4 regions of the Agrobacterium vaccinii genome follow, and region 3 is predicted to be linked to each of the others. Evidence: predicted binding sites of a transcription regulator. Region 3 holds the regulator's gene; each other region holds the start of a gene.
What was found. Region 3 encodes LexA, which represses DNA repair genes until DNA is damaged. Its sites were predicted from a motif close to TGTTCNNNNTGTGTTCNG; they were not measured.
Positions count from the first base shown of each region.

Region 1: the regulator LexA is predicted to act here: its motif matches at 3,085-3,102, upstream of dnaE (DNA polymerase III subunit alpha).
Region 2: the regulator LexA is predicted to act here: its motif matches at 2,843-2,860, upstream of HRR99_RS10410 (putative DNA modification/repair radical SAM protein).
Region 4: the regulator LexA is predicted to act here: its motif matches at 2,055-2,072, upstream of recA (recombinase RecA).

Region 1 covers NZ_CP054150.1:1,205,490-1,211,520, forward strand. Annotated here, with positions in the region: gene proS (proline--tRNA ligase) at 1-882, shown strand, start outside; gene HRR99_RS06200 (lipoprotein-releasing ABC transporter permease subunit) at 903-2,210, shown strand; gene HRR99_RS06205 (ABC transporter ATP-binding protein) at 2,226-2,909, shown strand; gene dnaE (DNA polymerase III subunit alpha) at 3,323-6,031, shown strand, end outside.
Region 2 covers NZ_CP054150.1:2,093,746-2,099,776, forward strand. Annotated here, with positions in the region: gene HRR99_RS10400 (SRPBCC domain-containing protein) at 1-129, shown strand, start outside; gene HRR99_RS10405 (UdgX family uracil-DNA binding protein) at 121-1,605, opposite strand; gene HRR99_RS10410 (putative DNA modification/repair radical SAM protein) at 1,605-2,837, opposite strand; gene greA (transcription elongation factor GreA) at 3,058-3,534, shown strand; gene HRR99_RS10420 (glycosyltransferase family 4 protein) at 3,567-4,625, shown strand; gene HRR99_RS10425 (glycosyltransferase) at 4,609-5,631, opposite strand; gene HRR99_RS10430 (glycosyltransferase family 2 protein) at 5,628-6,031, opposite strand, start outside.
Region 3 covers NZ_CP054150.1:1,519,151-1,525,181, reverse strand. Annotated here, with positions in the region: gene HRR99_RS07670 (ComEC/Rec2 family competence protein) at 1-2,083, shown strand, start outside; gene HRR99_RS07665 (glutathione S-transferase family protein) at 2,199-2,879, opposite strand; gene lexA (transcriptional repressor LexA) at 3,299-4,018, opposite strand; gene kdsA (3-deoxy-8-phosphooctulonate synthase) at 4,294-5,142, shown strand; gene eno (phosphopyruvate hydratase) at 5,370-6,031, shown strand, end outside.
Region 4 covers NZ_CP054150.1:1,664,018-1,670,048, forward strand. Annotated here, with positions in the region: gene alaS (alanine--tRNA ligase) at 1-714, opposite strand, end outside; gene recA (recombinase RecA) at 906-1,994, opposite strand; gene HRR99_RS08355 (carbohydrate kinase family protein) at 2,242-3,180, shown strand; gene HRR99_RS08360 (pseudouridine-5'-phosphate glycosidase) at 3,213-4,136, shown strand; gene HRR99_RS08365 (class I SAM-dependent methyltransferase) at 4,193-5,017, opposite strand; gene HRR99_RS08370 (usg protein) at 5,094-5,360, opposite strand; gene HRR99_RS08375 (ABC transporter permease) at 5,523-6,031, opposite strand, start outside.

The sequences.
Region 1 (6,031 bases), 310 kb from region 3:
GGCACCATGCGCTCGCGCGAATTCCTGATGAAGGATGCCTATTCCTTCGATCTGACCAAGGAAGACGCGATCCACTCCTATAACAAGATGTTCACTGCTTACCTGCGCACCTTCTCGCGCCTCGGTCTGCGTGCCATTCCCATGCGCGCCGATACCGGCCCAATCGGTGGCAACCACAGCCATGAATTCATCATTCTGGCCGACACCGGCGAATCCGAAGTGTTCTGCCACAAGAGCTTCCTCGATCGCGGCATTCCATCAGACGATACCAACTTCGATGACGTCGATGGTCTCCAGGGCATCTTCAATGAGTGGACGACAGATTACGCCGCCACCTCCGAAATGCATGACGAAGCCGCTTTCAATGCAATCCCCGAAGGCGAACGCCTTTCGGCCCGCGGTATCGAAGTCGGTCACATCTTCTATTTCGGCACGAAATATTCCGAGCCAATGGGCGCGAAAGTTCAGGGTCCCGATGGCAAAGAACACCTTGTCCACATGGGTTCCTATGGCATTGGCCCCACACGCCTTGTTCCCGCCATCATTGAAGCATCGCATGACGAGAACGGAATCATCTGGCCAGAATCGGTTGCTCCTTTCGATGTCGTCATTATCAACATGAAGGCTGGCGATGCTGCCTGTGATGCCGCTTGCGAAAAGCTGTATTACTCGCTGAGCAATGCGGGCAAGGATGTTCTCTACGACGACACGGACGACCGCGCAGGCCAGAAATTCGCGACGGCGGACCTTATCGGTGTGCCGATGCAGATCATCGTCGGCCCGCGTAGCGTTGCTGCCGGTGAGGTCGAGGTCAAGAATCGCAAGACAGGCGCACGCGAAACCGTGACCATCGAAGCGGCAATGAACAGAGTGCTTGGCTGAAGAGCCGATAGGGAGACGACATGGCAAAAGCCGAGGCTGATAACGGTGCAGGCCCCTCCGTAAAGGACAAAGCCGCCCGACCATTTTCGGCCTTCGAGCGCATGGTGGCGTGGCGCTACCTGCGCTCGCGCCGCAAGGAAGCGTTCATTTCCGTCATCGCGGGGTTTTCCTTCGTTGGCATCATGCTGGGCGTCGCGACGCTGATCATTGTTATGGCGGTCATGAACGGTTTCCGCACGGAGCTGATTTCCCGCATTCTCGGCATCAATGGCCATATGATCGTCCAGCCCATCGACTCGCCGTTGAAGGACTATGACGATCTCGCCAAGAAATTTGCCGCCGTTCCCGGCGTTACTATGGCGCTGCCGCTGGTCGAGGGGCAGACGCTGGCCTCTGGTCGCGGCGGTGCGGGCAGTGGTGCGCTTGTGCGCGGCGTGCGCTCCGAAGACATCGAAAAGATCAAGGAAGTCTCCGGCAATATCAAGGTTGGCGATCTCGTCGGCTATATGTCGGGGCAGGGCGTTCTCGTCGGTTCGCGCCTTGCGTCTCAGCTCGGTGTGACCGCTGGCGACCAGATTACGCTGATATCACCGGAAGGTGACGTGACGCCGATGGGCGTCAACCCGCGCGTCAAATCCTATACGATCTCGGGCGTCTTCGAGATCGGTATGTCGGAATATGACGCGTCGATGATCTATATGCCGCTGTCAGAAGCGCAGCTTTATTTCAATGCCGAAGGCATCGTTCAATCCATTGAGCTCTTCGTCACCCACCCTGACAATGTCGATGGCATCAGGCCGTTGGTCGAGACGGCAGCTGGGCGACAGATTTATATCACCGACTGGCGACAACGAAACCAGACCTTCTTCTCCGCCCTTCAGGTGGAGCGCAACGTCATGTTTATGATCCTGACGCTGATCGTGCTGGTAGCCGCGCTCAACATCATTTCCGGCCTCATCATGCTGGTGAAGGACAAGGGCAGCGATATCGCCATTCTGCGCACCATGGGCGCAAGCTCCGGCTCCATCATGCGCATCTTCTTCATGACGGGTGCCGCCATTGGTATCGTTGGCACATTTGCGGGCGTGGGCCTTGGCGTTCTCGTCTGTCTCAATGTGGAATCGATCCGCCAGTTCTTCTCCTGGATTTCAGGCACCGTGTTGTTTGATCCGCAGCTTTACTTCCTCAGCCAGCTTCCGGCGGAAATGCAGCTGAGCGAAACGATGACCGTCGTCATCATGGCGCTGGGCCTGTCTTTCCTGGCAACGATCTTTCCGGCTTGGCGGGCTTCCAAGCTCGATCCTGTCCAGGCCCTGCGTTACGAATAAGGACCGCATCACACCATGGCACAGAAAACAGCGTTGCGGCTTAAGGGCGTGGAACGGACGTACGGGCAGGGCGAGCACAGCCTGTCCATTTTGAAGAACGCCGATCTCGAGCTGAAAAGCGGCGAGATCGTTGCTCTCGTGGCACCGTCCGGCACCGGCAAATCCACGCTGCTGCATCTGGCGGGCTTGTTGGAACACCCGGATGCTGGCGAAGTCTTCGTCAACGGAAGATCTTGTGGTGATCTCACCGACGAACAGCGCACTTTGATCCGTCGCAGCGACATCGGCTTCGTCTACCAGTTCCACCATTTGCTGCCGGAATTCACAGCGCTCGAAAACATCATGATGCCGCAGCTCATTTCGGGGTTGCCGCATTCCGAAGCCAAGGAGCGTGCCAGCGCGCTTCTCGATTACATGCGCATCGGCCATCGTGGCGATCATCGCCCGTCGGAACTGTCCGGTGGTGAGCAACAGCGTGTGGCCATCGCCCGCGCCGTTGCCAATGCGCCGCTTCTGCTTTTGGCGGATGAGCCCACCGGCAACCTCGATCCAGAGACGGCATCCTATGTCTTCGGCGCGCTGGAGGCACTCGTTCGTCAATCCGGCCTCGCAGCTCTGATCGCGACCCACAACCACGAGCTCGCAGGCCGCATGGACCGCCGCGTGACGCTCAGCGAAGGCAAGATCGTAGAGTTCTAATTCGCCACCGCCTTTGGGCGAGAGACGTTTCATAAGACCCCGCGCAACACCTGTTGCGCGGGGTTTTTCGTTTTGGACTCAAGCGCTTGCCCCGAATCGAGGACGGAACCGCCACGACTCTGCCTGCGTTGACAAGCTGAGAGTGACAAAAAAGCCGTTGACAACGAAACGAAATGAGAACAAAGTTAGAACATAACAAGTATGGAGAGACAAATGACCGACATCATCCGTGACATCGCAGCCTTCGCTTCCATCGCACTCTTCGTCACCAGCTTCTCGGTAATCCTCACTTCCATGTGATGCCTCATCGTCGTTTCAACCGGAAATGACGTGTAAATCAAACCAAAGGCGGTAGACTCTGCCTTCGGAAAAGCCGAAAATCTCGATGACTCAGAATGACGGGATTTGACGATATGGGCGAGATTTCAGTGACCAGCGAAACGGCTGGTAGCGGTGCACAGACACCCGGCTTCGTCCATCTGCGGGTCCATTCCGCTTACTCCCTGCTTGAGGGCGCATTGCCCTTGAAGAAGATCATGGCAAAGGCCGTCTCGGACGGCCAGCCAGCCATCGCCATCACCGATACCAACAATCTGTTCGTCGCGCTCGAGTTCTCCGAAAAGGCTCGAGATGAGGGCTTGCAGCCCATCATTGGCTGCCAGATTTCCATCGATATGCAGGATGCAACCGATGACAAGCGCGGGCATAACAACCTCGCCAAACTTCCTGCCGTCGTTGTGCTCGCCTCCAATGCCGTTGGTTATGAGCGTCTGGTCGATCTGATCAGCCGCGCCTATCTGGACGGCGAAGGCACGGGCCACTCCGTCAACGTGCCCAAGTCATGGCTGGACGAGGGCGATAACTCCGGCCTCATCGTTCTGACCGGCGCATCCGGCGGCCCAGTGGACATGGCGTTGAAGGCTGGCCACGCCACGCAGGCAACCAGACGGCTTTTGGCGTTGAAGGACTTGTTCGGCGACCGCCTCTATATCGAATTGCAGCGACAGGGTCATTTCGACCGGGCGCATGAACGGCGTATGATCGCACTCGCCTATGAGCACGACATTCCGCTGGTCGCCACCAATGAGGCGTTTTTCCCGTCACGTGACGACTACGATGCGCACGACGCGCTGATGGCGGTTGCCCACAATGCCATCGTTTCGGATGACACCCGCTTTCGCCTGACCCCGGATCATTATCTCAAGAGCCGTCAGGAGATGATGGCGCTCTTTGCGGATATTCCAGAGGCGCTGGACAACACCATCGAAATTGCGCAGCGCTGTTCCTATGTGCTGAAAAAGCGCGGGCCGATTCTTCCCCGCTTTACCGGCGCTAGCGAAGACCCGGAGGAGGCGGACCGTGCGGAAGGTGCGGAACTGCGCCGTCAGGCCGTCGAAGGTCTGGAGCAACGCCTTTCCGCACTCGGCATGGCGCCGGGATATACCGAGCAAGAATATCGCGACCGGCTGGATTTCGAGCTTGGCGTTATCGAGCGCATGAAATTCCCGGGCTACTTCCTCATCGTTGCCGACTTCATCAAATGGGCGAAAAACCAGGATATTCCTGTTGGTCCCGGTCGTGGTTCGGGTGCAGGCTCGCTCGTCGCCTATGCGCTGACCATCACCGATGTCGATCCGCTGCGTTTCTCGCTGCTGTTCGAGCGCTTCCTCAATCCCGAACGCGTGTCGATGCCCGACTTCGATATCGACTTCTGCCAAGACAGGCGTGAAGAGGTCATTCGCTACGTTCAGCAGAAATATGGGCGCGAACAGGTGGCGCAGATCATCACCTTTGGTTCCTTGCAGGCGCGCGCCGCCTTGCGTGACGTTGGCCGTGTGCTGGAAATGCCCTACGGCCAGGTGGACCGTATCTGCAAGCTGGTGCCCAACAATCCCGCCAACCCGACGCCCTTGTCCAAGGCGATCGAGGAAGAGCCGCGTTTTCAGGAAGAGGCCGACAAGGAACCCGTCGTTGCCCGCCTGCTGGATATCGCCCAGAAGATCGAAGGCCTCTATCGCCACGCATCCACGCACGCCGCCGGTATCGTGATCGGTGACCGGCCTCTGTCCAAGCTCGTGCCGATGTATCGCGATCCACGTTCCGATATGCCGGTCACCCAGTTCAACATGAAATGGGTGGAAAGCGCCGGTCTCGTCAAATTCGACTTTTTGGGTCTGAAAACACTCACAGTCTTGAAGGTCGCGGTGGATTTCGTTGCCAAACGCGGCGTTACCGTCGATCTGGCGGCGATTCCGCTGGAAGACGAAAAGACTTACGAGATGCTGGCGCGCGGCGAGACAATCGGGGTGTTCCAGGTGGAAAGCGCGGGCATGCGCAAGGCGCTGATCGGCATGCGCCCCGACTGCATCGAGGATATCATCGCACTGGTCGCGCTCTATCGTCCTGGCCCGATGGAAAACATCCCTGTTTACAATGCCCGCAAGCATGGCGAGGAAGAGATCGAGTCGATCCACCCGACCATCGATTATCTTCTCAAGGAAACGCAGGGCGTTATCGTCTATCAGGAACAGGTAATGCAGATTGCCCAGGTTCTCTCGGGCTATTCGCTCGGTGAAGCCGATCTTCTGCGCCGCGCCATGGGTAAGAAGATCAAGGAGGAGATGGACCAGCAGCGTGAGCGTTTCGTTGAAGGCGCGATGCGCAACGACGTCTCGAAGGCGCAGTCCAACACCATCTTCGACCTGTTGGCCAAGTTCGCGAACTACGGCTTCAACAAATCCCACGCCGCTGCCTACGCCATAGTCTCTTATCAGACGGCCTACATGAAGGCCCATTTCCCGGTCGAGTTTCTCGCGGCCTCCATGACGCTGGATATGGCCAACACCGAAAAGGTCAACGATTTCAGACAGGACGCTGGTCGCCTCGGCATCGAGATCGTTGCGCCCTCGGTGCAGACATCGCACCGGCGTTTCGAGCCGGGCGAAAACCGCATTTATTACTCGCTGGCTGCGCTGAAAGGCGTGGGCGAGGGTGCGGTCGATCATATCGTGGACGTGCGCGGCGACACACCGTTTACCAGCCTCGAAGACTTCTGCCTGCGGATCGATCCCAAACAGATCAACCGCCGCGTTTTGGAAAGCCTCGTCAACGCGGGTGCCTTC
Region 2 (6,031 bases), 570 kb from region 3:
TTGCAATGGCGAATGGTGTTTGAAGCGACGGATGCAAACCTGCATCTGGAGAAATTCATCACCGCCGCCAACGAGCAGAATTTCGACCGCCTTGAGGCGGTTTTAAACGAGATAACAACATCAAGCTGACAGCGCGGCAGCTGACGCGGGTCCCACCTCCATCAGCCTAAGAACTGCCTGCATATCCTCCCGGAACCGCTGAAACTCCTCGGCCTTTCTTTGCTCTTCCGGTATGCGCAACAAATAAGACGGATGCACCGTCACGAAGAGCATCCTGCCGCCGTCCATGGGTATGGGCCTGCCGCGCATGTCCGACAGTTTTTCCTTCAAATCCGTCAGCGCAAACATTGCCGTCGCTCCCATCGCCACAATGAGCTTGGGTTGAACCAGATCGATCTCCCGCGTCAGCCACCAGCGACAACGCTGCACTTCGCCCGCGTCCGGCCGCTGGTGAATGCGCTTCTTTCCGCGCGCCTCGTATTTGAAATGCTTTACGGCATTGGTGACGTAGAGCGATTGGCGCTCAATTCCCGTCTCGCCCAGCACCTGGTCGAACACCTTGCCCGCCGGACCGACGAAAGGACGTCCGGCCAGATCTTCGAAATCTCCAGGCTGCTCGCCAACGACCATGACGTCAGCATTGACAGGGCCTTCTCCAAACACCGTTTGCGTTGCCTTGCAATGCAAAGGACAGAGCGTGCACCCTTTCGCCTCGTGCTTCAAACCTTCCAGCGTATCTGCATCCGGCAAAACGGGCGCTGGCCTGCTTTCCGCCGCCGCCTGTATGCGATGGTGAAACAGTTGCGGCTCGGTCGCCGCCTTTACGCCCATTTCCAGCACGCGGGCCTCAGCGTTCAGGATAAGGCCGGGTATGAGGTCCGCTTCGGGCAGGTTCTTCCAGTATTTCTTCGGCATCTCCGCCGTCATCGCCTTGATTTTCAAGCGGGCGGGATTGAAAATATTGGCGTAATAGGTGCGCCACAGCTCATCCGTCTCATCGGACAAATCCGGCTGCTCGGCGGCAAGCCGTGATGTTTCGAGTGTTTTACCATCCCAGCGCGCCGACCCCTTGGGCGTTGCGATGACCCAGTCCATATCGGTGAAACGACGCTGAAAAAACGCAGCCTTTCGCTCGACGATGAAATGGTCAGGCTCGAACCACGCAATGAACCGGCGGCGAGCGGCGACACCCTCCGGCAGTGGCACTTCCTTGAAACGCACGAAAGCCGTCATCTTGTGGCTGTCGCGGCGCACGGATTTTTCCATCTTCCGCGCTTCGGAAACATCAGGGTCGGACTTGAACTGCAACAGCGCCCTGTCCTGCCCTAAACGCCACAGCAACCGATACAGCAATGAAAACCGTTCCGGTGCGCTGTGACAAATGATGGTTTGTGCCAAGGGAATGAAGGCCGAGGGCACGTTGACGTTGGCCGATCCGCCGCTCGATGGCAACCGGTCACCCTCCTCAAAGCCGAACAACCCTTTCTCTTCCCCCTGAAACCGCCAGTCGATCTCCTGCGGCGCGACATTTGCGGAAAGAAACGTTCGCGCAGCATCGCGCCACTCGTTGAAATCTCCCCGGCCCTCCAGCGCCACCCTGTACATTACAGCAGCGACAATTGTTCAGGCTTTGGGGTAAACATGTCGCGCAGGTCGGGACGCTCCGTCAGCTTGCCGGGAGTCCATCCTCCCGCCACCACAAAGGCTTTCACCTTTTTCAACGAGACGCCAAAGCGGGCGATATCCTCCAGCCGCAACTGCCGGAAACGCCGCGATGAGAGAATAGATTTGACGGTCTTGGTGCCAAACCCCGGTACACGCAGCAGCATCTCGCGATCTGCCGAATTCACGTCCACCGGAAAACGCTGGCGATTGGCCAAGGCCCATGCCAGTTTCGGATCGATATCCAAATCCAGCATACCGTCTTTCTGCGTCGAAGCGATTTCGCCGATATCGAAACCGTAGAAGCGATAGAGCCAGTCCGCCTGATAAAGCCGGTGCTCGCGCATCAAAGGCGGCTTGATCAGCGGCAGGTTCTTCGACGAATCGGGAATAGGGCTGAAGGCCGAGTAATACACACGTCGCAATCCATAACTACCATAGAGGCGCGCGCTCGTGGTCAGAATGGTCGTGTCGTTGGCACCATCGGCACCGACGATCATCTGGGTGCTCTGGCCCGCCGGGGCAAATCGTTTCACCCGCTTCGTCCGCAGCGTCGGTTCCCCAGCCTCCTCGATTTTCAGGCGAATATCGGCCATGGATTTTCGGATGTTGGCGGGCTGCTTTTCAGGTGCAAACTGGCCGATGCCGCTATCGGTGGGAAGCTCGATGTTGATCGACAGGCGGTCTGCATAAAGCCCGGCCTCTTCCACCAGATGCGCCGATGCCTCGGGTATGGATTTGAGGTGAATGTACCCCTTGAAACCGTGGGTCACGCGCAACTCTTTGGCCACCCGCACCAGTTCTTCCATCGTATGATCGGACGAGCGGATAATGCCGGAGGACAGAAACAGGCCCTCAATGTAATTACGCCGGTAAAACTCCAGCGTCAGCCAAACCACCTCTTCTACCGTAAACCGTGCCCGCTCCACATTGCTGGAAGAACGGTTGACGCAATAAGCACAGTCATAGATGCAGAAATTGGTCAGCAATATTTTCAGCAGCGAAATGCAGCGTCCGTCGGGCGCATAGGCATGGCAAATGCCCGATCCTTCCGTTGAGCCTAACCCTCCCGACCCAGAAGAACTACGCTTTGTCGTGCCGCTGGAAGCACAGGACGCATCATACTTCGCTGCATCGGAAAGGACGGCCAAACGCTCTCTAATCGACTTTTTCATAACAATGTTCACTATATGTTCTTGAAATCTCTGTCAAGAACGGTCTAAAAAGCTTCAGTTTTTTACAGGAAATCATCAGGTTCAAATTTGCTGGCAATCCGTTGCCGACTTCTGATATAGTCGCGGGAATTGTGATTTTGACTGGTTCCGTGGTTTTGCCCCGGGACCTGTTTCTTTTTGTGTCTGCGGGTACCGCAGGATGAATGCGAGGAAGAAAAAAATGGTAGAAAAAGTACCGATGACTCAGGGTGGATTCGTCAAGCTGCAGGAAGAACTCCGCTGGCGTCAGCAGGAAGAGCGTCCCCGTATCATCGAAGCTATTTCGGAAGCGCGCGCCCATGGCGACCTGTCCGAAAATGCGGAATATCACGCCGCCAAGGAAGCCCAGAGCCACAATGAAGGCCGCGTTGCCGAACTTGAAGACCTGACGGCCCGCGCCGAAGTCATCGACCTGTCGAAAATGTCTGGCTCCACCATCAAGTTCGGCGCAACCATCAAGCTGATCGATGAGGATTCCAACGAGGAAAAGACCTACCAGATCGTTGGTGATCAGGAAGCAGACGTGAAGCAGGGTCGCATCTCGATCTCCTCGCCCATCGCCCGTGCCCTCATCGGCAAGGAAGTCGGCGACAGCATCGAAGTGAACGCGCCGGGCGGTTCGCGCGGTTACGAAATCCTCTCCGTCAACTGGGGTTGATTCCCAGATCCCCTCCCCGCGAGATCCCGATCGTGCCCTATGTCGACTTGGCCGATGTCCAGGTGCTTGCGCCCAACTTCAAGCGCAGGCTCTCTGGCGTAACATCCACCATCATTCAACTCCTGCCCGTTCAAAACAGGCAGGGGCAGATGGTGGCCGCCATTGGGCCAGGACTACCACCAGACCTGCCGCATGTTCGCTTTCGCGATCTGTGGCGCCTGTGGCAGTTGGGTCCCCGCCGCACGCCCCGCATCTGGCACGCCCGCCGCAACATCGAAATGCTACCCGGCATCGTGATGCGCGATATCCTGCGCATGAAGCTAAAGCTGGTCTTCACCTCTGCCTCCCAACGCAAACACAGCGGCTGGACGAAGTTCCTCGTCTCGCGCATGGATGCAGTGATCGCAACCAGCAGCAAGACGGCGTCCTATCTGGAGGTGCCGAGCACCGTCGCGATGCACGGCATAGACACAGACCGTTTCTCCCCGCCCGCCGATAAGGCCCAGGCAAAGCAGTCGCTTGGCCTTAATAGCGGCCAGAAATATGCCGGATGCTTCGGTCGGGTTCGCCATCAAAAGGGTACAGACCTTTTCGTAGACACCATGATCGCCGTTCTGCCACAACATCCGGACTGGTCTGCTATCGTCGCCGGGCGAGCAACCGGGCCGCATATCGAATTCGAAACGGGGCTGAAGGATAAGGTTCGCGCCGCAGGCCTCAGCGACCGCATTCTCTTCGTAGGCGAACACACCAACATCAATGCCTGGTACCGCGCCCTAGACCTCTTCATCGCCCCCCAGCGCTGGGAAGGCTTCGGCCTGACCCCACTGGAAGCCATGGCGACGGGTGTTCCGGTCATCGCGACGGACGTGGGTGCTTTTCCTGAATTGATAACGGCGAATACCGGTGAAATCACCCCCCGCAATGATTTGGGAGGCATGAGCGCGACAGCAACACGCTGGATGACAGACGATGCAATGCGCGGCGAAGCATGCGTTGCAGCACGTCAGCACGTCGGGCAGCATTTCACCATCGGGGGCGAAGCGGCCAATCTTGGTCGCATCTACGACGCTGTTACGGCTTACGTTTGAAGAGTTCGATATAGGCTGAGGCGACAGCTTCTTCAGAAAACTGCTGCATCAAGGTTGCGTGTCCACCGACAGCGACACGTTCAGCTAGAGCCCGGTCACCCAGAAGATTTCCGATCGCCGCTGCAAAGCCCTTTTCATCATCAATCTCGGCCAGCAACCCGTTCTCGCCATCTTTCATAAACCAGGACGGCCCCTCGGATTTGGAGGAGACGACCGGCTTTTTCTGCGCCCAGGCTTCGAGAATGACATTGCCCAGCGGCTCATGGCTGGACGCCATCACGAACACATCAGCCGCCGCCACATAGGGTCGCGTTTCGTCCTGCCAGCCGATGAAGCGAACGCGATCACGCATGTCGCGCGAATCGACTTGCGCTTCTAGCGCTTCGCGCTCCTCCCCATCTCCCGCCAGCCACAAATAGACCCCCGGCAGTGTGGAGACGGCATCGATCAGCGTGTGAAAACCCTTGCGCTTAACGAAACGCCCCATGGACATCACCACGGGCGCATCCGGCGGCGTATCCAGTTGCGCCCGAGACACCGGCGCGATCTCCTGCGTGCTGGTGAAGTTGGAGATGACCTCCACCCCACGCGTCCAGCCAATGTTTTTCACGTGTTCGGCAATGCCGGGCGTGTTGCAAACGAGAATGTCGGTATTCTTGAAGTAATCCAGTTTTGTCGGGTAATCGCCCAGCCGAGATAACTTGATGCAGCCCTTATAGGCTGGCATCAACCGGCTTGGGCGTGTCGCCCAAGACATCAGCGCATTGGGCTGTTCGTGTCGCGCCATGCGCATCACCTTCATAGGCAGCAACAGTCTATCCGGCGAGAGATTGCGAAAGTTGCTTTCGATGATGCCGCATACTCCGTCGATATTCTTGCGCCACAAACGATTGGGGCGGATGACCGCCGTCTGCTCCACGCCCCTGCTGGCCAGTGCATTGACGAGATGCACGAAAAAACGCTCCGCGCCGCCATCCTTGCCCAAATGATAATGCATGACTTTCATGGTTTATTCCTTCCGCGCTCCATGTCATCGACATTCGGTCGCCGTTTCAGCGCGTGACGCTGATGTATTTTGGCCTGAGTGAGAAACGCGTAAATCCCGCCTGTTGCCGCCTCGATCAGGCCAGGCACACCGCAACGCCACAGGCCATTTCGAAAATAAAGCCTCAGGAAATACAGCCAGGGCGATACCAGGAGTTTTGAAAGCCGGGCCTTGCGACCCTCAGCAAATTGCTGATCAGCTTTCAGGGTGGAGTATTTGTTCTCTTTCAAAATCTGCTCATCGATGATGAGTGGGCGGTAATGCAACAGACTGCCCTTTTCCGACGCGCTGACCTGCCCCACTGGCACGATGCCCTCATGCACCTTCTGGGAAAGATCGTAAGCGCCCTTGCCGTTGCGGA
Region 3 (6,031 bases):
CATGCTGCTGGCTGATGTCGAAGCGCGGCGCATCGGTACCATCATTCTCGACACGCCTGTGACGACAACGATTACCGGGACGGTGGAGAGGCGTGAACTGGATGCGAGGGGAAACTGGCGATATGTCGTGGTTCTGGACGCGACATCGGGCCCAAAACTGTCCCGCCCACCGCAGAAAGTCTCGCTGGTATCACGCAGCCGTCGTGAGGCAGTGGCCATTGGTGGTGTGATCACCGGAAAGGCGCGGCTATCGCCGCCCTCGGGCCCGGCGCTGCCGGGGCTAAACGACTTCGCCTTCGCTTCATATTTTAATGGAATCGGCGCGACGGGTTTCTTCTACGGTGCGCCGAAGACATTGCCGGACAAGCAAAAGTCCACAACGTGGACGGGGGCAGCGGATGCGTGGCTCTACAAGCTCAGAAGCGATATTGCGCAACGCATTCGTGACCTGATCGGCGGCGACGCTGGCGCGTTCGCCGCATCGATCATCACCGACGAAAGGCGCGCGATTTCCAATGAGACGATGGAAGCGCTGCGCGTTTCCGGGTTGGCGCATATCGTTGCCATTTCAGGGCTGAACATGGCGCTGGCCGCTGGCATCTTCTTCGTCGGAATGCGAACCGCCTTCAGCTTGTTTCCCGCTTTTTCGCAGCGCTGGCCCGTGAAGAAAATCTCCGCATTTGCGGCGCTGTTGATGACGCTCGCCTACTATCTCATCTCTGGGTTTGCCGTATCGGCAGAGCGGGCGTGGTTGATGATGTCGGTCATGCTGATCGCGGTGCTGGTGGACAAGCCCTCGATCAGTCTCAGAAACATCGCGCTTTCCGCCATCGTCATCATCGTTCTGTCACCGCATGAGGTGATGGGTCCGAGTTTCCAGATGTCGTTTGCGGCGACGCTGGCACTGGTGTCCGGCTACGCCTTCTGGAGCAGGTGGCGAGGCGACCGCGAGCAGCGGATCCTATCCCGTCCACCATGGTGGCTGTCATTGGCGGCCAAGGTTGGTACGATCATGGGCGGTGTCGTGGTGACGTCACTGATCGGTGGCATCTCGACTGCTGTCTACTCCATCGAGCATTTTCACCGGATCACGACATATGGGCTGGCGGCCAATCTGGCGGCTATGCCGGTCATGTCGTTGATTGTCATGCCGTTCGCGCTGGTTGGCATGCTGTTGATGCCGTTTGGGCTCGACGCTCCCTTTCTGAAGGTCATGGGCTACGGCATGGCGCTGGTGATCGACATCGCAAAGACCGTTTCCAGTTGGGGTGGCGATGCGACGATCGGGCGGCAGAACGGCTGGTTCCTCGCCGTATCCACGACAGGTTTTTTGCTGCTGGCGCTCTTACGCACACGTTTGGCGCTGATAGGCTTGCCGTTCATTGCCGCCGGGTTTGGATTATTGGTCGTTGAGCAATGGAGGGCAAGGCCGGATTTGCTGATCTACGAGGACGCTTCTCTGGTCGCGCTACTGACGGAGGATGCGGTGGCGACGACAAAGCAGCGGGCCTCGGGTTTCATCTATGACCAATGGGTGAGGGCGCTGCCCCTATCCGAACGACATAACCCGCCAGACATGCTGGAAACCGCAAAGTCACCTGATGGTGACGAGGCTGATGCCGACGAGCCACCCACTACACGGCGCACTGGTTTGAGCGAGAGAGATAAGGCAAAAGCAACGGAGGAGATGCGAAACGCGCTTTCCAAAACAGAGCGCTTCACGTGCCGGAAGGATAGCTGGTGCGTTGCCAAATCCCGAACCGGCGTTGCAATAGCCGTGATCTTCGACAGTACGCTGACTGGGACCGCATGCGAGATCGCCGACCTGATCGTGACGACACGACGTGTCTCATTTACCGAGTGCTATTCCGGCGCCATTCTCATCAGCCAGGACATATTGCGCCGAACCGGCTCACTGGAAATCTGGCTCGGCGACAAGGACGCCCCCATCGTCAAAGCTGAGGCTGCGATGGAGGGTGTGAATCGGTTCTGGACCATGCACCGGAGCTATGACTGGCGCAAAAGAGATTTCGACACGTCCCTTCCGCCGCATATCGCGACGATGTTGTCGACTTCGCGGTGACGACGCTTGGCTCGAAGGGTGCGGGTTGAAACGCTTCGGCTATACCCTTCAAATACTCTTTCCTCTAGAAAACTACGCCACAGCGTGCGCTCGCGATAGGAGGTTTACCCAGAGATCACGGCTTTGAGCGTAAATCCGCGAGCCATTCTCCGGTGGCCTTGGCTTCCGCCTCGTGTTCCGCATCGCGCCACGGTTCCAGCAAAGCCGCATCTTGCCATTCATGCATCGCTGGCAGGGCGAGAAGACGGTTCTTGTAAGCTTCTGACTCGGGAGACAAGGCCGTTGCGTAGGTCTGAAAGCGGAAGGCGACGGGACAGAAAAACGCGTCGACCGCCGTAAATGTTTCTCCTGCCAGGAATGGCCCACCAAAGGATGTCAGACCTTCCTGCCAAAGTGCGTCTATGCGGGAGATGTCTTTCCGCAAAGCTTCGCTGATCGCTACTGGCTGTATGCGAAGACCGACATGCATAGGATGCTCGTTGCGCAACGTCTGGAAGCCGGAATGCATTTCTGCTGCTGCAGAACGGGACCAGGCACGCGCCCTCGCATGACCAGCCCAAACGCCAATGTGCCGTTCGGCCAGATATTCTGTTATCGACAACGTGTCCCACACGGTGAACTCGTTTTCGACAAGGCAGGGCACTTTTGCCGTTGGCGAAAACACTGCGAAATCCTGTGCTGAATTGCCGAAGGGCGTGAGTTTCTCGCTGAAGGGAATATCGAGCGTTCGCATCAATACCCACGGACGCAATGACCAGGAGGAATAATTCTTGTTGGCTATGTAAAGATCGTACATCTCAAGATCCCTCGTTGCGCATACCATGTTAGCGCGGGAAAATTTTTCAATACAGACAGTCTGCGCGATGGTGGTCTTCAAATTATTTGATGTTTTGTCATTCGCTCAAGCGAGTAGCTTTCCAGCATCGCGCTGAGATCGGAAAACCTTATATTCCGCTGCTCAACCGCATTCATCACCACTAAAAACGTGCTCAAAACGTCATAGACTATCGAAGTGGCGCGCGATTCGAAAAAATGATGACCCGGCTAATGATTTCCGGTTTTTGAAACCGTCCTGAGCGAATTATCCGTTTAAAACACGCATAATATACCGGTCCGAGCTCAAGCGAACTTCGACCACTAAGCATCAAGTGTCGCAAATACCGAAAATTGAAAATACCAAGGCGGGGCAGACAATCAAATCTGCCCCAGAAGGTCTCAATGATAGCGGCGGATCAGGCCAACGAGTTTGCCCTGAATTTTCACCCTATCAGGTCCGAAGATACGAGTTTCATAGGCAGGGTTTGCTGCCTCCAGCGCAATCGACGCGCCTTTGCGACGGAAGCGTTTCAAGGTCGCTTCTTCCTCGTCCACCAGTGCGACAATGATATCGCCCGGATTTGCCGTACTCGTATCGCGGATTATAACCGTATCGCCATCGAAGATGCCTGCTTCGATCATCGAATCACCTTTGACTTCAAGCGCGTAATGCTCGCCCGCACCTAGCATATCCATGGGCACGACGACATCATGCGTGTTGTTCTGGATTGCCGAAATCGGCACGCCCGCAGCAATCCGTCCCATAACCGGTACGCTCACCGAATCAGGGTTGCGATCGTTTGCGGCAGCGGGAGGCGGCGGCTGCACGGGCTGCGGTTTGCCGAGACTGCCCTCGATGACGCTGGGTGAAAAGCCTCGCTGCGGCTTATTCTGCGGTGAATACGATTCGGGAAGCTTGATGACTTCGAGCGCGCGGGCACGATTCGGTAGCCGGCGAATGAATCCGCGTTCTTCCAATGCCGTGATCAGCCTGTGTATGCCGGATTTGGAGGCAAGATCGAGCGCATCCTTCATTTCATCGAAGGACGGCGGCACGCCGGACTCTTTCATTCGCTCATGAATGAAGAGAAGCAGTTCCTGCTGTTTGCGCGTGAGCATGGAGTAAACACCCTTGAAGCTTTGAGGCTTAGATTCGTGAAACAAATACAGAACGAACACTATATGTTCCACATGTGTTCTGCAATCCCCAATAGTCATCCCAAATCATTTAAGACATCGTTGATAGATGTCCTATGGGTGTTCTACCTCGCCTGCCACGTCATGCCGTGACTTCGCTGCTGCTTGCTGCTAAGTGCGTGGCGAGTTTTGAGAGATTGCAGGATGGTTCGGCGGCGTCGGCTGCGAAGCGTCCCTTTTGTATCAGGGGAATCATCATGAGTGTGACGAATAATCTGAAAGTGGTTGCTGGCGAGGGTGCGGGCGCGGTCTCTTTTTCCAACACCGAGCGTTTCTCGCTGATTGCCGGGCCGTGCCAGATGGAAAGCCGCGACCACGCCTTCATGATTGCGGAAACGCTGGCTGACCTTTGCGGCAAGCTGGGTATCGGTCTGGTCTACAAATCCTCGTTCGACAAGGCGAATCGCACGTCGCTCTCCGGTCAGCGCGGTATCGGCATCGATAAGGCGCTTGAGATTTTTTCGGAGCTGAAAAGCCAGTTCGGATTTCCGGTTCTCACGGATATTCACAACGAGGAACAGTGCGGCATCGTCGCGCCTGTCGTGGATATCCTTCAGATTCCGGCATTTCTCAGCCGCCAGACTGACTTGCTGGTGGCGGCTGCAAAGACCGGTCGCGTCATCAACGTCAAGAAGGGTCAGTTTTTGGCCCCTTGGGACATGAAGAATGTGCTGGCGAAGCTGAACGATAGCGGCAATCCGAACGTACTGCTCTGCGAGCGCGGGGCCTCGTTCGGCTACAATACGCTGGTTTCCGATATGCGTTCGCTTCCCATCATGGCATCGCTCGGTGCGCCCGTGGTGTTCGATGCCACGCACTCCGTGCAGCAGCCTGGCGGGCAGGGTGGTTCCAGCGGCGGTCAGCGGGAGTTTGTTGAAACGCTGTCTCGTGCTGCCGTGGCCGTGGGCGTTGCTGGTCTTTTCGTGGAGACGCATGAGGACCCTGATAATGCGCCGTCCGACGGGCCGAACATGGTGCACCTCAAGAATATGCCGAAGCTTCTGGAAAAACTGCTGGCCTTCGACAACATCTCCAAGGCTGCGTGACGGCTTTTGGCCTTAATCGATTTTTATGAGAAGGAAGGCGTCTGGAAGAGGGCGCCGTCATTGTAAATTCTTGTGCGTCGTCTACAGCGACGGAAGAAATTCAAATCGAGTCGCCATTTCCGTTGTCCCGTTTATCGCGCCGCTCATCCGAAAAGCGCTTCACAGTTTTCGGGATGCACTTTAAGACAGGCATCTGAAATTCCTGTTCCAGTCCCAAGGGAGAGATCATGACAGCCATTACCGATATCATCGCACGCGAAATCCTCGACAGCCGTGGCAACCCCACCGTTGAAGTCGATGTCTATCTGGAAGACGGTTCTTTCGGTCGTGCGGCGGTTCCATCGGGCGCATCGACAGGCGCACACGAAGCCGTTGAACTGCGTGATGGTGGCAAGCGCTACCTGGGTAAGGGCGTCGAGAAGGCTGTCGAAGCCGTCAACACCGAGATTTTCGACGCGCTGGGCGGTTTCGATGCCGAAAGCCAGATCCACGTCGACCAGACGCTGATCGAGCTCGATGGCACGCCGAACAAGTCGCGTCTCGGTGCCAACGCCATCCTCGGTGTTTCCCTGGCTGTCGCCAAGGCTGCGGCCGAAACGACCGGACTGCCGCTTTACCGTTACGTCGGTGGCCCGAACGCGCATCTGCTCCCAGTGCCGATGATGAACATCATCAATGGTGGCGCGCATGCCGACAATCCGATCGACTTCCAGGAATTCATGATCATGCCGGTTGGCGCGGAAAGCATCCGTGACGCCGTGCGCATCGGCGCGGAAATCTTCCACGTTCTGAAAAAAGAACTGTCGGCACAGGGCTTCAACACCAATGTTGGTGATGAAGGTGGTTTTGCGCCGGGCCTGAAGAGCGCGCCTGAAGCTCTCGACTTCAT
Region 4 (6,031 bases), 140 kb from region 3:
AAGCAGAGCGGAGATACGCTCGAGACCCATGCCGGTATCGATGGACGGGCGCGGGAGATCGATGCGTTGTTCCTTCGTCACCTGCTCATACTGCATGAAGACGAGGTTCCAGATTTCGATGAACCGGTCACCATCTTCATCGGCAGAACCGGGAGGGCCGCCCCAGATGTGATCGCCGTGGTCATAAAAGATTTCGGAGCAAGGGCCGCAAGGACCGGTATCGCCCATGGCCCAGAAATTGTCGCTTGTCGGGATGCGAATGATGCGGTCGTCGGAGAAACCGGCAATCTTCTTCCACAGGTTAAAGGCTTCGTCGTCGGTGTGGTAGACCGTCACCAGCAGGCGGTTCTTGTCGATGCCGAATTCTCCGGTGATCAGGTTCCATGCATGGCTGATCGCCTCTTCCTTGAAGTAATCGCCGAAGGAAAAGTTGCCGAGCATTTCGAAGAAGGTGTGGTGACGGGCGGTGTAGCCGACATTGTCGAGGTCGTTATGCTTGCCACCGGCACGCACGCACTTCTGCGACGAGGCGGCTGTGGAATAGGGGCGGCTTTCCAGTCCGGTGAAAACATTCTTGAACTGCACCATGCCCGCATTGGTGAACATCAATGTCGGGTCATTGCGCGGCACCAGCGGGCTGGATGGCACGATCTCGTGGCCGTTCTTCTTGAAGTAGTCGAGGAAGGTCGACCGGATTTCATTTACACCGCTCATCAGAAGTCCTTCATTTCCACGCGATCCCGCGGCTATAGCATAAAAAACACTGGCTTTTATCGTCCGCCACCCTGCCTGTCCAGCCAAAGAGGGCGGGGTTACAGCACAAATAAAGGCCGCGCGACACAATCGCACGACCTTTGATCTTCAAATGCTCGAATATATCAAGACCTCAACCCCGTGAGGTCTGATCATGCGTCGGGATCGACCCCATCCGCATCCGCTTCAGGTCCACCATTCTGGAGGAACTTCTCGGCGATCAATCCGGCGTTCTGGCGCAGCGCCAGTTCGATTTCTTCGGCCACGGCAGGATTTTCCTTGAGGAACGTTTTCGCGTTTTCACGCCCCTGCCCCAGACGCTGGCTCTTATAGGAGAACCAGGCACCGGCCTTTTCGACCAGACCAGCTTTCACGCCCAGATCCACCAGTTCGCCGGTCTTGGAAACGCCTTCGCCATACATGATGTCGAATTCGACCTGCTTGAAGGGAGGCGCCATCTTGTTTTTGACGACCTTGACGCGCGTCTGGTTGCCGACCACTTCTTCGCGATCCTTGACGGCGCCGATGCGGCGAATGTCGAGACGAACGGAAGCGTAGAACTTCAGCGCGTTGCCGCCTGTCGTCACTTCCGGAGAACCGTAGGAGATGCCGATCTTCATACGGATCTGGTTGATGAAGATCACCATGGTCTTCGATTTGGAGATCGAAGCCGTCAGCTTGCGCAGCGCCTGGCTCATCAGACGGGCCTGAAGACCCGGAAGGCTATCACCCATTTCGCCTTCGATTTCCGCACGTGGCGTCAGCGCCGCAACTGAGTCGACGACCAGAACGTCAACGGCACCCGAACGCACCAGCGTATCTGTGATTTCAAGCGCCTGTTCACCCGTATCCGGCTGGGAGATCAGCAGATTATGCAGATCGACGCCGAGCTTGCGGGCATAGACCGGGTCAAGCGCATGTTCGGCATCCACGAAGGCGCAAATGCCGCCCTTCTTCTGGGCCTCTGCAATGGTCTGCAACGCCAGTGTCGTCTTACCGGAGCTTTCCGGCCCGTAAATTTCCACGATACGGCCCTTAGGCAAACCGCCAATACCGAGCGCAACATCGAGGCTAAGTGAACCGGTTGAAATGGTCTCGACCTCGACGATACTTTCATTGGAACCGAGCTTCATGATCGATCCCTTACCGAACGCACGTTCGATCTGGGAAAGCGCCGCTTCCAGTGCCTTGCTTTTATCCACTGCTTTGTCCTCTACAAGACGCAAAGAATTTTGTGCCATCTGGAAACCACCTTTAGATTATTGAAGCCGCACAGGCAATGAAGCTCTCTGTGGGGATTTTGTACTTTATTTGTTCTCATTCCACAAGGCGCGATCATCATATTGAAAACAAATATGGATAAGTCCTTTGTTCCACTTTTGTTTTTCTTTTTTGTCTGTGGAAAAAGAGGCACTTAAAATAGGGTTGGAATGACCCGTCCGGCACGAATCGACCTACCTCCGGCCTATCGAAACAGGAAATTTGGCAGTGAAAAAAATACTCGTTCTGGGCGGTGCGCACATAGACCGGCGAGGCATGATCGAGACCGAAACGACCATGGGTGCCAGCAACCCCGGCGCATGGATGGAAGAGGCAGGCGGCGGCGGTTTCAATGCGGCGCGCAATCTCTCGCGCCTCGGCTTTCAGGTCAGGCTGATCGCACCACGCGGGGGCGATGCGAATGGCGCGGCCGTGGCGACGGCAGCCCACGATGCAGGCGTCGAGGACACGCCGTTTACCTTTCTCGACCGGCGCACGCCGAGCTACACCGCCATTCTGGAGCGTGACGGTAACCTCGTCATCGCCATTGCCGATATGGAGCTCTACCGCCTGTTCACACCGCGCCGCCTGCGGGTGCGCGCCGTTCGCGAAGCGATCATGGGCTGCGATGTCATCCTGTGCGACGCCAATCTGCCAGAGGACACGCTGAGCGCCATCGGCGTCGCTGCGAGGGTTTGCGGCAAGCATTTGGCCGCCATCGCCATCTCTCCGGCAAAGGTCGTCAGGCTTAAGGCGGCATTACCTGATATCGACATGCTGTTCATGAACGAAGCCGAAGCGCGGGCACTGACCGGCCAGACCGTCGAGGATGCCAGCGATTGGCCGCGTCATCTCGCAGCGCTTGGCCTGCGCGGTGGTGTCATCACCAGCGGAGCGCGGCAGGTCGTTGCATTTTCCGAGCGCGAAACCGCTATTCTGCGCCCGCCCTTGATCGAGGCCGTGCGGGACGTGACCGGTGCAGGCGATGCCATGGCATCGGGCTATCTGGCCGCGACACTGCGCAAAGAGCCTCCATCGCAGGCGCTTCGCTGGGGTGCGGCGGCTGCCGCCATCACCGTACAGTCACCTAGCGCCACGGCGCATGAATTGAACCCGCAAACGCTGGACGCCATGCTGGCTCTTGTGCCGCCAGCCGAAATGGTGTGAACAGACCCCTGAAATAAATCCGGAAACCTATGATGACAAAGCCCCTGCCCTCACTGCTGCCTATCGCTTATTCGCAAGAAGTCGCCGCCGCCAAGCAGCGCGGCGCGCCCATCGTCGCGCTCGAATCCACCATCATCACCCACGGCATGCCCTACCCCGGCAACATCCAGATGGCGGAAAGCGTCGAGCAGATCATCCGCGATCAGGGCGCCGTGCCAGCAACCATCGCCGTCATTCATGGCACCTTGCATATCGGTCTGGAGAAGCATGAGCTGGAAGCCTTGGCCCAGACCAAGGACGCGATGAAGGTTTCGCGCGCGGATATCGCCTTTGCGATTGCCGAGCGCCGCACGGGCGCCACCACCGTTGCCGCCACCATGATTGCCGCTGAACATGCTGGCATCAAGGTTTTCGCCACGGGCGGAATTGGCGGCGTGCATCGCGGAGCCGAGGAAAGCTTCGATATTTCTGCAGACCTTACCGAACTGGCCAGAACCGCCGTGATCGTGGTTTGCGCGGGCGCAAAAGCCATTCTCGATATTCCTAAGACACTCGAAGTGCTCGAAACCAACGGCGTGCCGGTCGTGACCTTCGGATCGACGGAATTTCCGGCATTCTGGTCCCGCGCGTCGGGCATCCAGAGCCCGCTGTCGCTCAACAGCCCGGCGGCGATTGCCAATTTCCAGTCTACGCGCGAACAGCTGGGTATCGATGGCGGCATGCTGATCGCCAACCCAGTGCCGGAAGAAGACGAAATCTCCCGCGAGGAGATGGAGGTCTATATCACCCGCGCACTGTCCCATGCCGAGGAAGATGAGGTCGCCGGCAAGGCGGTCACGCCATATCTGTTGTCGAAGATTTTCGAGATCACCGAGGGTCGCAGCCTCGATACGAATATTGCCTTGGTGCGCAACAATGCACGCCTTGCGGCTGAGATCGCGGTGGCGCTGGTTTAAGGCGTCACCCATTTCATGGATATGTTTAAAGGCGCACCCGTCAGGTGCGCCTTTTTTTATCCCTTGAACTTCGCAATCACCAGATGGCCCGGCGTCGGGTGGCCATCCTGCATGCGCACGTTGATGTCGGTCACCTCGACGACCTCGAACCCGGTGGCGGTCAAGCGTTCACGGACATAGGTTTCCGCGTGGGCGAAGCGCTGGTGCGGGCCGACCATGAAGGGGCGACCAGCCAGAACGTCGTCGGCCAGGGTTTCCGATGAGAAGATGAGCAGGCCACCCTCGACCATGTTTTCCGCCGCGCCGAAGAAAATCGGTTCCAGCGCGCCAAGATAGGGCAGCACGTCGGTTGCCGTGATCAGGTCGAAAGCGTCGTCGTCATTGTCTTCCAAGAAGTCCTCGACTTCGGCGACATAGAGCGTCTCGTAGATGTCCTTCTCATGGGCGATCTCGACCATGTTTTCGGACAGGTCCATGCCGGTGATGTCATCGACCATGTCGCGCAGGGCTTCACCCGTCAGACCCGTGCCGCAGCCCAGGTCCAGCATGCGCTTGAAGGGCCCGAGCTCCAGTGCTTGCAGGCGCTGGCGCACGATCATCGGCACGGCATAGCCGAGTTGCTCGACGAGAATATCCTCGAAGGCTTCGGCCTGCTGGTCGAACAGGGTCTCGACATAGGCGTCCGGCGCCTTGGGCGGTGTCTCGCCGCGACCCATGGACGCGATACGCACGGCAGCGCCACCGTGATCTTCCGGGTCGATGGCGAGGACGTCTTCGTACGCCTTCACGGCCGCGTCGATATCGCCAGCCTTTTCCAGCGCAAGGGCGCGGTTATAGGCCTCGGCAAGAGCTTCTTCGTCGATCTTCTGGTTGTTCGTCACAGTGCGCATCCCGGCTTGATGTCAGGTTTTGACGCCTGCTTAGTCTCCAAAGCCGGATGGTGCAATATGTGTTTCGTCAGTGAAGAATGAACTCGCCCTTCAGCGAACGCCATTCCTGCGCGGAAATCAGCTGACGATGAATGTAGCGCACGGAGTGCAGCGGACCATCCAGCTTTTCCTGCCAGAATTTCAGAAAACCGTGCATTTCGGGAAAATCGGGTGCGAGATCGTAGTTCTGCCAAAGATAGGTTTGCAGGACGACCGGATGATCCGGCATTCGGTAGAGAATTTCGGCAGTGGTCAGGCCGTAGCCTTTCAGCATCATTTCCATGTCTTTGTTCATGGTGGCTGCTCCCGTTCTTGTTGGTCGCCGATACCATCTGGTATCGATGACCATGGGAACATGACATGGTTAACCGAACCTTGCCAATTGGCCGATCTGTCACAAAATAGTTATATATTTCAGATCGTTAGCATTCACTCGCAGTGAGTGCTGCCAGCGAGTTCATCGCGCAAGGTGGCGGGTCAGCCGCGCCTCGATCCGTGCCCAGGTGTGGCGCAGTATTTCGACCATAGAGAGGTAGAAAATCGCCGCCCAGAGATAGGTCTGGTAATCGAACGTGCGGGAGAAGGCATAGCGCGTCTGCCCCATCAGATCGAAGACCGTGACAATGGACACGACCGCCGATCCCTTGATCATCAGAATGATCTCGTTGCCGTATGGACGGAGCGCCACGATCAAGGCTTGCGGAAGCACGATCTTCCAGAAGGTCACGAGCTTGGAAATGCCCAGCGACTTGGCGCCCTCATGCTGCCCCTTCGGCACGCTCTGGATCGCACCGCGCAGGATTTCCGCCTGATAGGCTGCGGTGTTGAGCGTCAGCGAAAGCAGTCCGCAATACCAGGCCTCGCGGAAGAACCACCAGAGATGGACGGATTCCAGTTCCGGGCGAAAACTGCCAAGGCCATAGTAGATCAGGAAGAGCTGCGCCAGAAGCGGCGTGCTGCGGAAGA